DNA from 2 places in the Cytobacillus sp. FSL R5-0377 genome. Region 1 is predicted to be linked to the other one. Evidence: a T-box and tRNA genes for the amino acid it is inferred to sense, from the RefSeq annotation. Region 1 holds a T-box; the other holds one or more tRNA genes.
The links. A T-box is a leader RNA that pairs with one kind of tRNA and senses whether it is charged. The one in region 1 lies ahead of trpS (tryptophan--tRNA ligase), so its partner is inferred to be a tRNA-Trp.

Region 1 (4,189 bases):
TTATCACCAGCGTCTGTTGCCCAATCTGGGTTAGCTTCAGCAATCTTGCTGTTAACTGGAAGATAAGTATAGAAAGCAGTTAATTCTTCAAAATATGGTGTTGGGTTTACTAATTTAACTTCTAAAGTTTTTTCATCGACAGCTTTAACACCAACAGCATCCTTTTCACCTTTGCCTGAGTTGAATGCTTCTGCACCTTCGATGTAGTAAAGCTGGTATGCATAAGTTGAGTTATTTGCAGGATCTAATGCCCATTTCCAAGCATATTCAAAGTCATTAGCGGTTACAGGATCACCATTTGACCATTCCGCATCGCGAATTGTGAATGTATAAGTTTTTCCGTCTTCAGAGACTTTAATGTCTTCTGCCATTGCTTTTTCAGGCTTACCATCTTGATTGATGCGAGTAAGACCTTCTAAAACGTTACGAAGTACAGTTCCAGAAGTTGAATCTTCTGCAAGTCCTGGATTTAAAGATGGTGGTTCAGTGTTGATATTTACTCTTAGCTCCTGCGGCACATCAGACTTTCCGCTGTCATCTCCGCCTTTTTTGTCGCCGTCAGCATTGTCTCCGCCGCCGCTGCACGCAGCAAGGAACATACTTAGCACAAGCAACATGCTAAAAAAGATCGATAATCTTTTGTTCACGGTATTAACCCCCTATTAATTTCCTCAAACAGTCTCTTTACCATTTGCCTATCATAAAAAACACAACTGTGCGCTCCAGATATATTGCTTAAATAGTCTGTTAATTAAATTTAAAAAATTTGCAGACTATTTAAAAGGCAACAAAAAAAGCAAGTTTATATTCTCTTAAAGATAGATTATCCCTATATTCTGATAATTCAGATTAAAAAGAGTAATCTATAATATGTAAGCAATAAACTTACTCAATATGCACTATATTCCTGAAACCTAGAGTGATATAGTTTTGTTTTAAATGTAACAAATTCGTAAAGATTATGTTTGTTACGTTTATTATAAATAGTTTAAAAACTTATTGCAAGTGGCTTTTTGTACGTGCAATCCGCTCTGGTATGACATTTTTCGTCAAAAAGTCTTATAAATTAAGATTTTTGCGATAATAAAAAAATTTTTCTTTTTAATATATTTTACTATTTTACTAGGAGTTTCCACCCACATTTTGGTAAAATGCATTCTCAAAACAATGTAGATGAATGACCTTTAATTGCTTTTTATTTACTTGCTTTTTGTATCCGGATAGTTTATTTTATTATATAATAAAATTAAATTAAATTATTTGTCGGCGATGAAAAAAGAGTAGTACATTTACCGAGGGTTCAGCAGAGAGCCTGTGGAAGGTGCAAACAGGCAGCCCGGTAGATCGAATGGACTTTTGAGCCTCTGAATTTCTCAGGCGCTTCCCTGCGTTATCGGGGACCTATGCATTTTCTGCATAGGGCAGAGTGACTCAGTATTTGAGTAATTAGGGTGGCAACGCGGACCATTCGTCCCTATTTTATAGGGATGAATGGTTCTTTTTTATGCTTTTTTATGATTACAGGAAGCATTCCCATCCTTCAGCGCCTGACTGCTCATGAATTTTTGTGCCGATTAAAGGAGGAAAAACATGAAAACTATATTTTCCGGCATCCAGCCAAGCGGTACTATTACCCTAGGCAATTACATTGGTGCCATGAAACAATTTGTTGAACTGCAGAATGACTACAACTGTTATTTTTGTATTGTTGATCAGCACGCAATTACTGTTCCGCAGGACAGACTGGAATTGAGAAGGAACATTCGAAGTCTTGCTGCCTTATATTTGGCTGTTGGAATCGATCCTGATAAATCCACCCTATTCATTCAGTCGGAAGTTCCAGCCCATGCCCAGGCAGGCTGGATGATGCAATGTGTTTCTTACATCGGTGAACTTGAGCGCATGACTCAATTCAAAGACAAATCAGAAGGCAAGGATGCGGTTTCTGCAGGATTGCTGACCTATCCTCCTTTGATGGCTGCAGATATCCTTCTATATAATACTGACTTGGTTCCGGTTGGAGAGGATCAAAAACAGCACCTGGAATTAACCCGTGATCTTGCTGAAAGATTCAATAAAAAGTACAATGATATTTTCACTATTCCAGATGTAAGAATCGCCCAGGAAGGTGCAAGGGTAATGTCACTTCAGGATCCATTAAAGAAGATGAGCAAATCTGATCTCAATAAAAAGGCGTTTATTTCTTTATTAGATGACCCAAAACAAATCGAAAAGAAAATAAAAAGCGCCGTAACAGATTCTGAAGGCATTGTTAAGTATGATAAGGAAAACAAACCAGGAGTATCAAATCTCCTTTCCATTAATTCAATCCTTTCAGGGAAAACTATTGCGGAAATCGAAAGAGAATACGAAGGCAAAGGATACGGGGATTTTAAAGCCGGCCTGTCTGATATTATTATTGGGGCACTTAAGCCTATTCAGGATAGATATTATGCGCTAATGGAATCAGAAGAACTTGATCTTGTACTTGATCAAGGAGCAGAAAAAGCTAATAGAGCCGCAAATAAAATGATTAAAAAAATGGAAAACGCCATGGGACTTGGCCGAAAAAGAAAATAAAAAAAACAGCCTCGGGCTGTTTTTTTTAATTTACTTTTGGACCATGCTCCATTTCCCACAACTTCTCGAAAAATGGCTGTCCTTTAATTAAATTTTCACAGAACTTTTCATGTTTACTTGACCAGCCGTATTTACTTTCATCAAATAATTCATACCAGGCTTCCTCAAAATTCATTGATTGGATTTTCTTATAGCGCTCAGGACTCCACTCCGTATACCAATAACGGATTTCAGCATCATTTTTAGAGGAATGAAGCTGGTCCAGCGCCATAAACAGCAGCTGTTTAAGCTGCCTTTCTTTCCTTGTCAAACCTGCCATCAAATCCGGAGACGGGGAAAGAATATGGAATTCCTTCAAAGCGGTTTGATCATTAAAAGAGTAATTTGCCGTTTCCTGATTTTCAAGCATTTCATATGCAAGCTGCTCCTGCCTTGGTATTAGCCTGCTTTTTCTGATAGGGATGTTGTAGCCGATTGTATCTACAGCCAATATGCCTGTCCCATCTGATACAACAAAACAATATTCCAATTGAATGCGTTCATGATTTTTCCTTAAGTAAGCTTTTTGATAAATGTCATCCAGCAGTTGTTGTGGCAGCTCAGAAAGATCATTTTCGATGTAATTAAAAAGCACCGGGTCAATCTTCAGCAGAGGGACCTGATCTAGCAGTTCTACACCATCATCTTTTCTCCATTCATGAAAATGGCATACATTGTATCCATTTTCTTCTCCTTCAAACCAATTCACCCAAACATCATGAAGATACAACATTTTTCAACCCCCACTTCAACAAACTATTTGTCACTCAGTATGGGCATCAAGCAGTAAATTTATTCCTATATTGCACTTGCAATCCATTTTTTGTAATAACCATTCTTTATAATTAATGAAATGCCCTTTATTCACCCTCGTTTGAATGGGGTATATAAATGCTCATGGTTATAATAATGATTCCGGCCGGAAGCAAATAGCATTCTGGACGATGGGTGATAAAATTTATATATTCTTTGAATGTATGTCCAGTTGTAAGCAGGTTTAAATACCCTATGACACTGACTCCTCCTGAAACAGCGACTCCAAACCCTGTTAGAAGCCAAAATGCCCTAAATAACATGTTCTTTTCTATACTTGTGAGTCATAAAAGTTTTTACTGCTGCCATAAACACACTCCCAGTCCCTGTTTTTACAAGTATATGAAAGCATTTGTTTGGATATGTACAAGCTATAGGCCTGAAAACAACAAAAAACGCCTGAATACAGGCGTTTTTTGTTATCTTATCTGTTTGATTTAGGATTGAAAGCATCTTTTAAGCCTTCTCCAATGAAGTTGATAGACAGGATGGTTAATGTAAGAATCGCAGCAGGCGGGATCCATATCCACCATTTACTTGTTAAAACATCCGGGCTCCTTGCTTCCTGAAGCATGTTCCCCCAAGTTGGAATGTTAATTGGTACACCAAAACCGAGGAAGCTTAAGCCAGTCTCAGCTACAATCATCGCAGCCAGAGTAATCGTTGCCTGAACAATAATGGTCGACATGACATTAGGCAGCAAGTGTTTAAAAATAGTTTTTGGTGCTGAGCATCCAATGGATACCGCACTCATTAT
Region 2 (4,189 bases), 840 kb from region 1:
AGAAAGCCGACAGTACGACTACCAGCAGAAGGCCATGAGCTGTAAGTACCTGATAATAATTCAGCCATGCCGGCAATTCAAACATTCCAGCCCGATTCAGGCCTTGCAGCAATCCAAGTATTCCTCCCAAAAGGATGGCCAGGAAAGCAACAGATAAATATGATTTCGTTAATTTTGCATCCTCAAGGCTAATTCCCATAATTTTATTTGCTTTATCCTTAATAACTTGTGTTCTTCCAGATTGCTTAATAACTGTTTCCACTGTCTATCACCCCTTTATTTCACCGTAATGGTCGTGCTCATCATCTGATGGCCCGCACCGCAGTACTCATTGCAAAGTACTAAATATTCACCTGGCTTATCAAATTTCTGAGTGATCTTTTGTACATAGCCAGGTACTACCATAGCATTTAAGTTAGTTTCTGCAACCTGAAACCCATGAACGACATCTTTTGACGTCAATGTAAAATGAACTGTTGATCCGGCAGGCACCTCAATTTCATTTGGGGTAAAGCTGAATACCTGAAGCGTCATGACTACTTCATACTCTTTCTCGCCTATCTTCTTAATCCCTGGATTATCGAACGGTGCTGTTTCATCCACTTTCTGCGGATCAATTCGCTCTCCATAGCTCGGCGGCCCCAGCTCCAGGGCGAATGTCTGGTAGCCCGTAATCAGCATGAATCCAATAATCATCCCAAAGCTTAGAATCAGCCATATCTTCTCTGACCGATGCATCATTTTGTATCCCCCCTATAATCTGGCCATATACAGGCCATACACTATTAAATAAGTAACAAAGATCCCAAGCCCTACAACTGTAACTGAAAAGAACGTACCCTTTAGAGAGTTATGTTCCTTTGAACTGCTCTGGTTCACTTTTCGTGCATCCACCTTCCATCAGCTCCTTAGCTTTGTTACCTACATCATAGTTGAGAAGGGTTTTCATAAAAGTGAATTGAATCACACTTTTTTCATATATCTTCAAAGCAAAAGGCCTGCAATTTTGGTTAAACACTGTAGTACCAAGGGTTATCTCTATTGAACAGTGCTCTGGTAAGCATATAGGTTCACAAATAGTTCACAAAAAGTCACTTACCAGAAGTCCTATAATGATCATAGAATTTCAAGCTTGTAAGATGGTATTTTATGTTAAAATGATTTTGAGGGATGTAAACTATTGTTCTTAAACTAAACGCAAGTTAAGAAATTAATTAAAATTGGGGTGACTATTTTGGATGCTTTCGTGATTTTAGCTTTTTCATTAGCTGCGGGTGCGTTCTCTTTTGCATTATTTTCAGATGGTAAAGTTAAGAAACTTGAAAAGAGAGTGAAAGATTTAGAAGATAATATAAACGAAAATTAGAATGGCCAGACTAAACTCAAGAAGTTTCACATATATAAAAAAACTAATCCCTATTGGAATTAGTTTGAAAATGGTATGTATAATGGTGGGCCTAAATGGACTCGAACCATCGACCTCACGCTTATCAGGCGTGCGCTCTAACCAGCTGAGCTATAGGCCCATATGTGTTGGAGCGGGTGAAGGGAATCGAACCCTCATCATCAGCTTGGAAGGCTGAGGTTTTACCACTAAACTACACCCGCTTTGTAAGGAATATAAGTTGGAGGCAACACCCGGATTTGAACCGGGGATGGAGGTTTTGCAGACCTCTGCCTTACCACTTGGCTATGCTGCCTTAAAAAAAATGGCTGGGCTAGCAGGATTCGAACCTGCGAGTGACGGAGTCAAAGTCCGGTGCCTTACCGCTTGGCTATAGCCCAATAATAATGCAATTTAAAAGAATAATGGGGCGATTGATGGGAATCGAACCCACGAATGTCGGAGCCACAATCCGATGCGTTAACCACTTCGCCACAACCGCCACTATCCTACTGGCAGGGGTAGTAGGAATCGAACCCACATCAAAGGTTTTGGAGACCTTCGTTTTACCATTAAACTATACCCCTATATCAATGGTGGAGGGGGGCAGATTCGAACTGCCGAACCCGAAGGAGCGGATTTACAGTCCGCCGCGTTTAGCCACTTCGCTACCCCTCCAAGTCTGTAAAGACTAAGAAAATGGTGGCTCAGGACGGAATCGAACCGCCGACACAAGGATTTTCAGTCCTTTGCTCTACCGACTGAGCTACTGAGCCAAAATAATATTATATCCCTAAATCTAAATAAATGTGCTTCAAAGCCATGCGTTCTTTGTCGCAGATTTTAAAAGCATGCTATTCGATGATGAAAAGCTTCGCAGCTGCATTCTTTTAAAATCCTCTACCGACTGAGCTACTGAGCCAAAGCTTATATCTCTTTGTAAAAATGGCGGTCCGGACGGGACTCGAACCCGCGACCTCCTGCGTGACAGGCAGGCATTCTAACCAACTGAACTACCGGACCGGATTGCGGGGGCAGGATTTGAACCTGCGACCTTCGGGTTATGAGCCCGACGAGCTACCGGACTGCTCCACCCCGCGATAGTATTATTTATGTGATTTGTCTATGCTCACATCAAGCATTTCATCGCAGCTTATTCGGTGATATAACCGCCCCGCGACAATAATATTAAAGAAAATATGGAGGAGGAAAGGGGATTCGAACCCCTGCGCGGTTTGACCCGCCTGTCGGTTTTCAAGACCGATCCCTTCAGCCGGACTTGGGTATTCCTCCAATGTTGTATAAGATAATCATATTGGTAGCGGCGGAGGGGATCGAACCCCCGACCTCACGGGTATGAACCGTACGCTCTAGCCAGCTGAGCTACACCGCCGAAATGATTATATATTTTATGGTGGAGCCTAGCGGGATCGAACCGCTGACCTCCTGCGTGCAAAGCAGGCGCTCTCCCAGCTGAGCTAAGGCCCCATGTAAAAGAAGTGTCGCTGGTCGGGAAGACAGGATTCGAACCTGCGACCCCTTGGTCCCAAACCAAGTGCTCTACCAAGCTGAGCTACTCCCCGTAATATGGCGCGCCCGAGAGGAGTCGAACCCCTAACCTTTTGATCCGTAGTCAAACGCTCTATCCAATTGAGCTACGGGCGCAAAATAATGGAGCGGAAGACGGGATTCGAACCCGCGACCCCCACCTTGGCAAGGTGATGTTCTACCACTGAACTACTTCCGCTTAAAATGGTGCGGGTGAAGGGAGTCGAACCCCCACGCCTTGCGGCGCCAGATCCTAAGTCTGGTGCGTCTGCCAATTCCGCCACACCCGCAATATGAAATTAAAATGGTGAGCCATGAAGGACTCGAACCTTCGACCCTCTGATTAAAAGTCAGATGCTCTACCGACTGAGCTAATGGCTCTCACTAAAATTACGTTGCCTAAATCCTGAAACTTCCAGGTCAGATGTTCCAAAGCCCTGCGTGCTTTGTCACAGATTGCTATTCAGATGATGAATCTCACTGATGCTGCAATCTGCTCTACCGACTGAGCTAATGGCTCATACCTCTTTGAAGAGCATTTTGCTCATTCAGGAGTTATGGTGGAGGATGACGGGATCGAACCGCCGACCCTCTGCTTGTAAGGCAGATGCTCTCCCAGCTGAGCTAATCCTCCAAAGTGGTGACCCCTACGGGATTCGAACCCGTGTTACCGCCGTGAAAGGGCGGTGTCTTAACCGCTTGACCAAGGGGCCATATAAAGTTACCCAAACAGGGTTGCCCGGCAGCGTCCTACTCTCACAGGGGGACAGCCCCCAACTACCATCGGCGCTGAGAAGCTTAACTTCCGTGTTCGGTATGGGAACGGGTGTGACCTTCTCGCTATCGCCACCGGACTATTTGGTTGAAGAAACTTCGTTCCCTCAAAACTAGATAATGTATGAAGAAGCATTTTGCCGAGTATTCACCAATGACTTGTCTAGCTTCGGCTCCTAACTTCTCTCGAAGTTGAACAGTCGCCTCCGCTTTTCATTTTGGTTAAGTCCTCGATCGATTAGTATCAGTCAGCTCCACATGTCGCCACGCTTCCACCTCTGACCTATCAACCTGATCATCTTTCAGGGATCTTACTAGCTTGACGCTATGGGAAATCTCATCTCGAGGGGGGCTTCATGCTTAGATGCTTTCAGCACTTATCCCTTCCGCACATAGCTACCCAGCGATGCCTTTGGCAAGACAACTGGTACACCAGCGGTGCGTCCATCCCGGTCCTCTCGTACTAAGGACAGCTCCTCTCAA

Region 2: it encodes a tRNA-Trp, which carries the amino acid that the T-box ahead of trpS (tryptophan--tRNA ligase) is inferred to sense. The anticodon was not compared.

What each region holds. Positions count from the first base shown of each region.
Region 1 covers NZ_JBBORA010000001.1:1,130,981-1,135,169, forward strand. The annotation lists gene NSQ49_RS05660 (peptide ABC transporter substrate-binding protein) at 1-647, opposite strand, end outside; T-box leader at 1,261-1,479, shown strand; gene trpS (tryptophan--tRNA ligase) at 1,591-2,580, shown strand; gene NSQ49_RS05670 (YjbA family protein) at 2,606-3,352, opposite strand; gene opp4C (oligopeptide ABC transporter permease) at 3,857-4,189, opposite strand, start outside.
Region 2 covers NZ_JBBORA010000001.1:1,975,353-1,979,541, forward strand. The annotation lists gene NSQ49_RS10090 (cbb3-type cytochrome c oxidase subunit I) at 1-262, opposite strand, end outside; gene NSQ49_RS10095 (cytochrome c oxidase subunit II) at 277-741, opposite strand; gene NSQ49_RS10100 (cytochrome c oxidase subunit 2A) at 754-894, opposite strand; gene NSQ49_RS10105 (hypothetical protein) at 1,235-1,366, shown strand; tRNA gene NSQ49_RS10110 (tRNA-Ile) at 1,450-1,526, opposite strand; tRNA gene NSQ49_RS10115 (tRNA-Gly) at 1,535-1,608, opposite strand; tRNA gene NSQ49_RS10120 (tRNA-Cys) at 1,627-1,700, opposite strand; tRNA gene NSQ49_RS10125 (tRNA-Gln) at 1,711-1,785, opposite strand; tRNA gene NSQ49_RS10130 (tRNA-His) at 1,811-1,886, opposite strand; tRNA gene NSQ49_RS10135 (tRNA-Trp) at 1,898-1,971, opposite strand; tRNA gene NSQ49_RS10140 (tRNA-Tyr) at 1,979-2,062, opposite strand; tRNA gene NSQ49_RS10145 (tRNA-Phe) at 2,085-2,160, opposite strand; tRNA gene NSQ49_RS10150 (tRNA-Asp) at 2,331-2,407, opposite strand; tRNA gene NSQ49_RS10155 (tRNA-Met) at 2,411-2,484, opposite strand; tRNA gene NSQ49_RS10160 (tRNA-Ser) at 2,585-2,677, opposite strand; tRNA gene NSQ49_RS10165 (tRNA-Met) at 2,701-2,777, opposite strand; tRNA gene NSQ49_RS10170 (tRNA-Ala) at 2,797-2,872, opposite strand; tRNA gene NSQ49_RS10175 (tRNA-Pro) at 2,891-2,967, opposite strand; tRNA gene NSQ49_RS10180 (tRNA-Arg) at 2,973-3,049, opposite strand; tRNA gene NSQ49_RS10185 (tRNA-Gly) at 3,057-3,131, opposite strand; tRNA gene NSQ49_RS10190 (tRNA-Leu) at 3,138-3,222, opposite strand; tRNA gene NSQ49_RS10195 (tRNA-Lys) at 3,238-3,313, opposite strand; tRNA gene NSQ49_RS10200 (tRNA-Val) at 3,491-3,566, opposite strand; tRNA gene NSQ49_RS10205 (tRNA-Glu) at 3,571-3,645, opposite strand; rRNA gene rrf (5S ribosomal RNA) at 3,670-3,786, opposite strand; rRNA gene NSQ49_RS10215 (23S ribosomal RNA) at 3,925-4,189, opposite strand, start outside.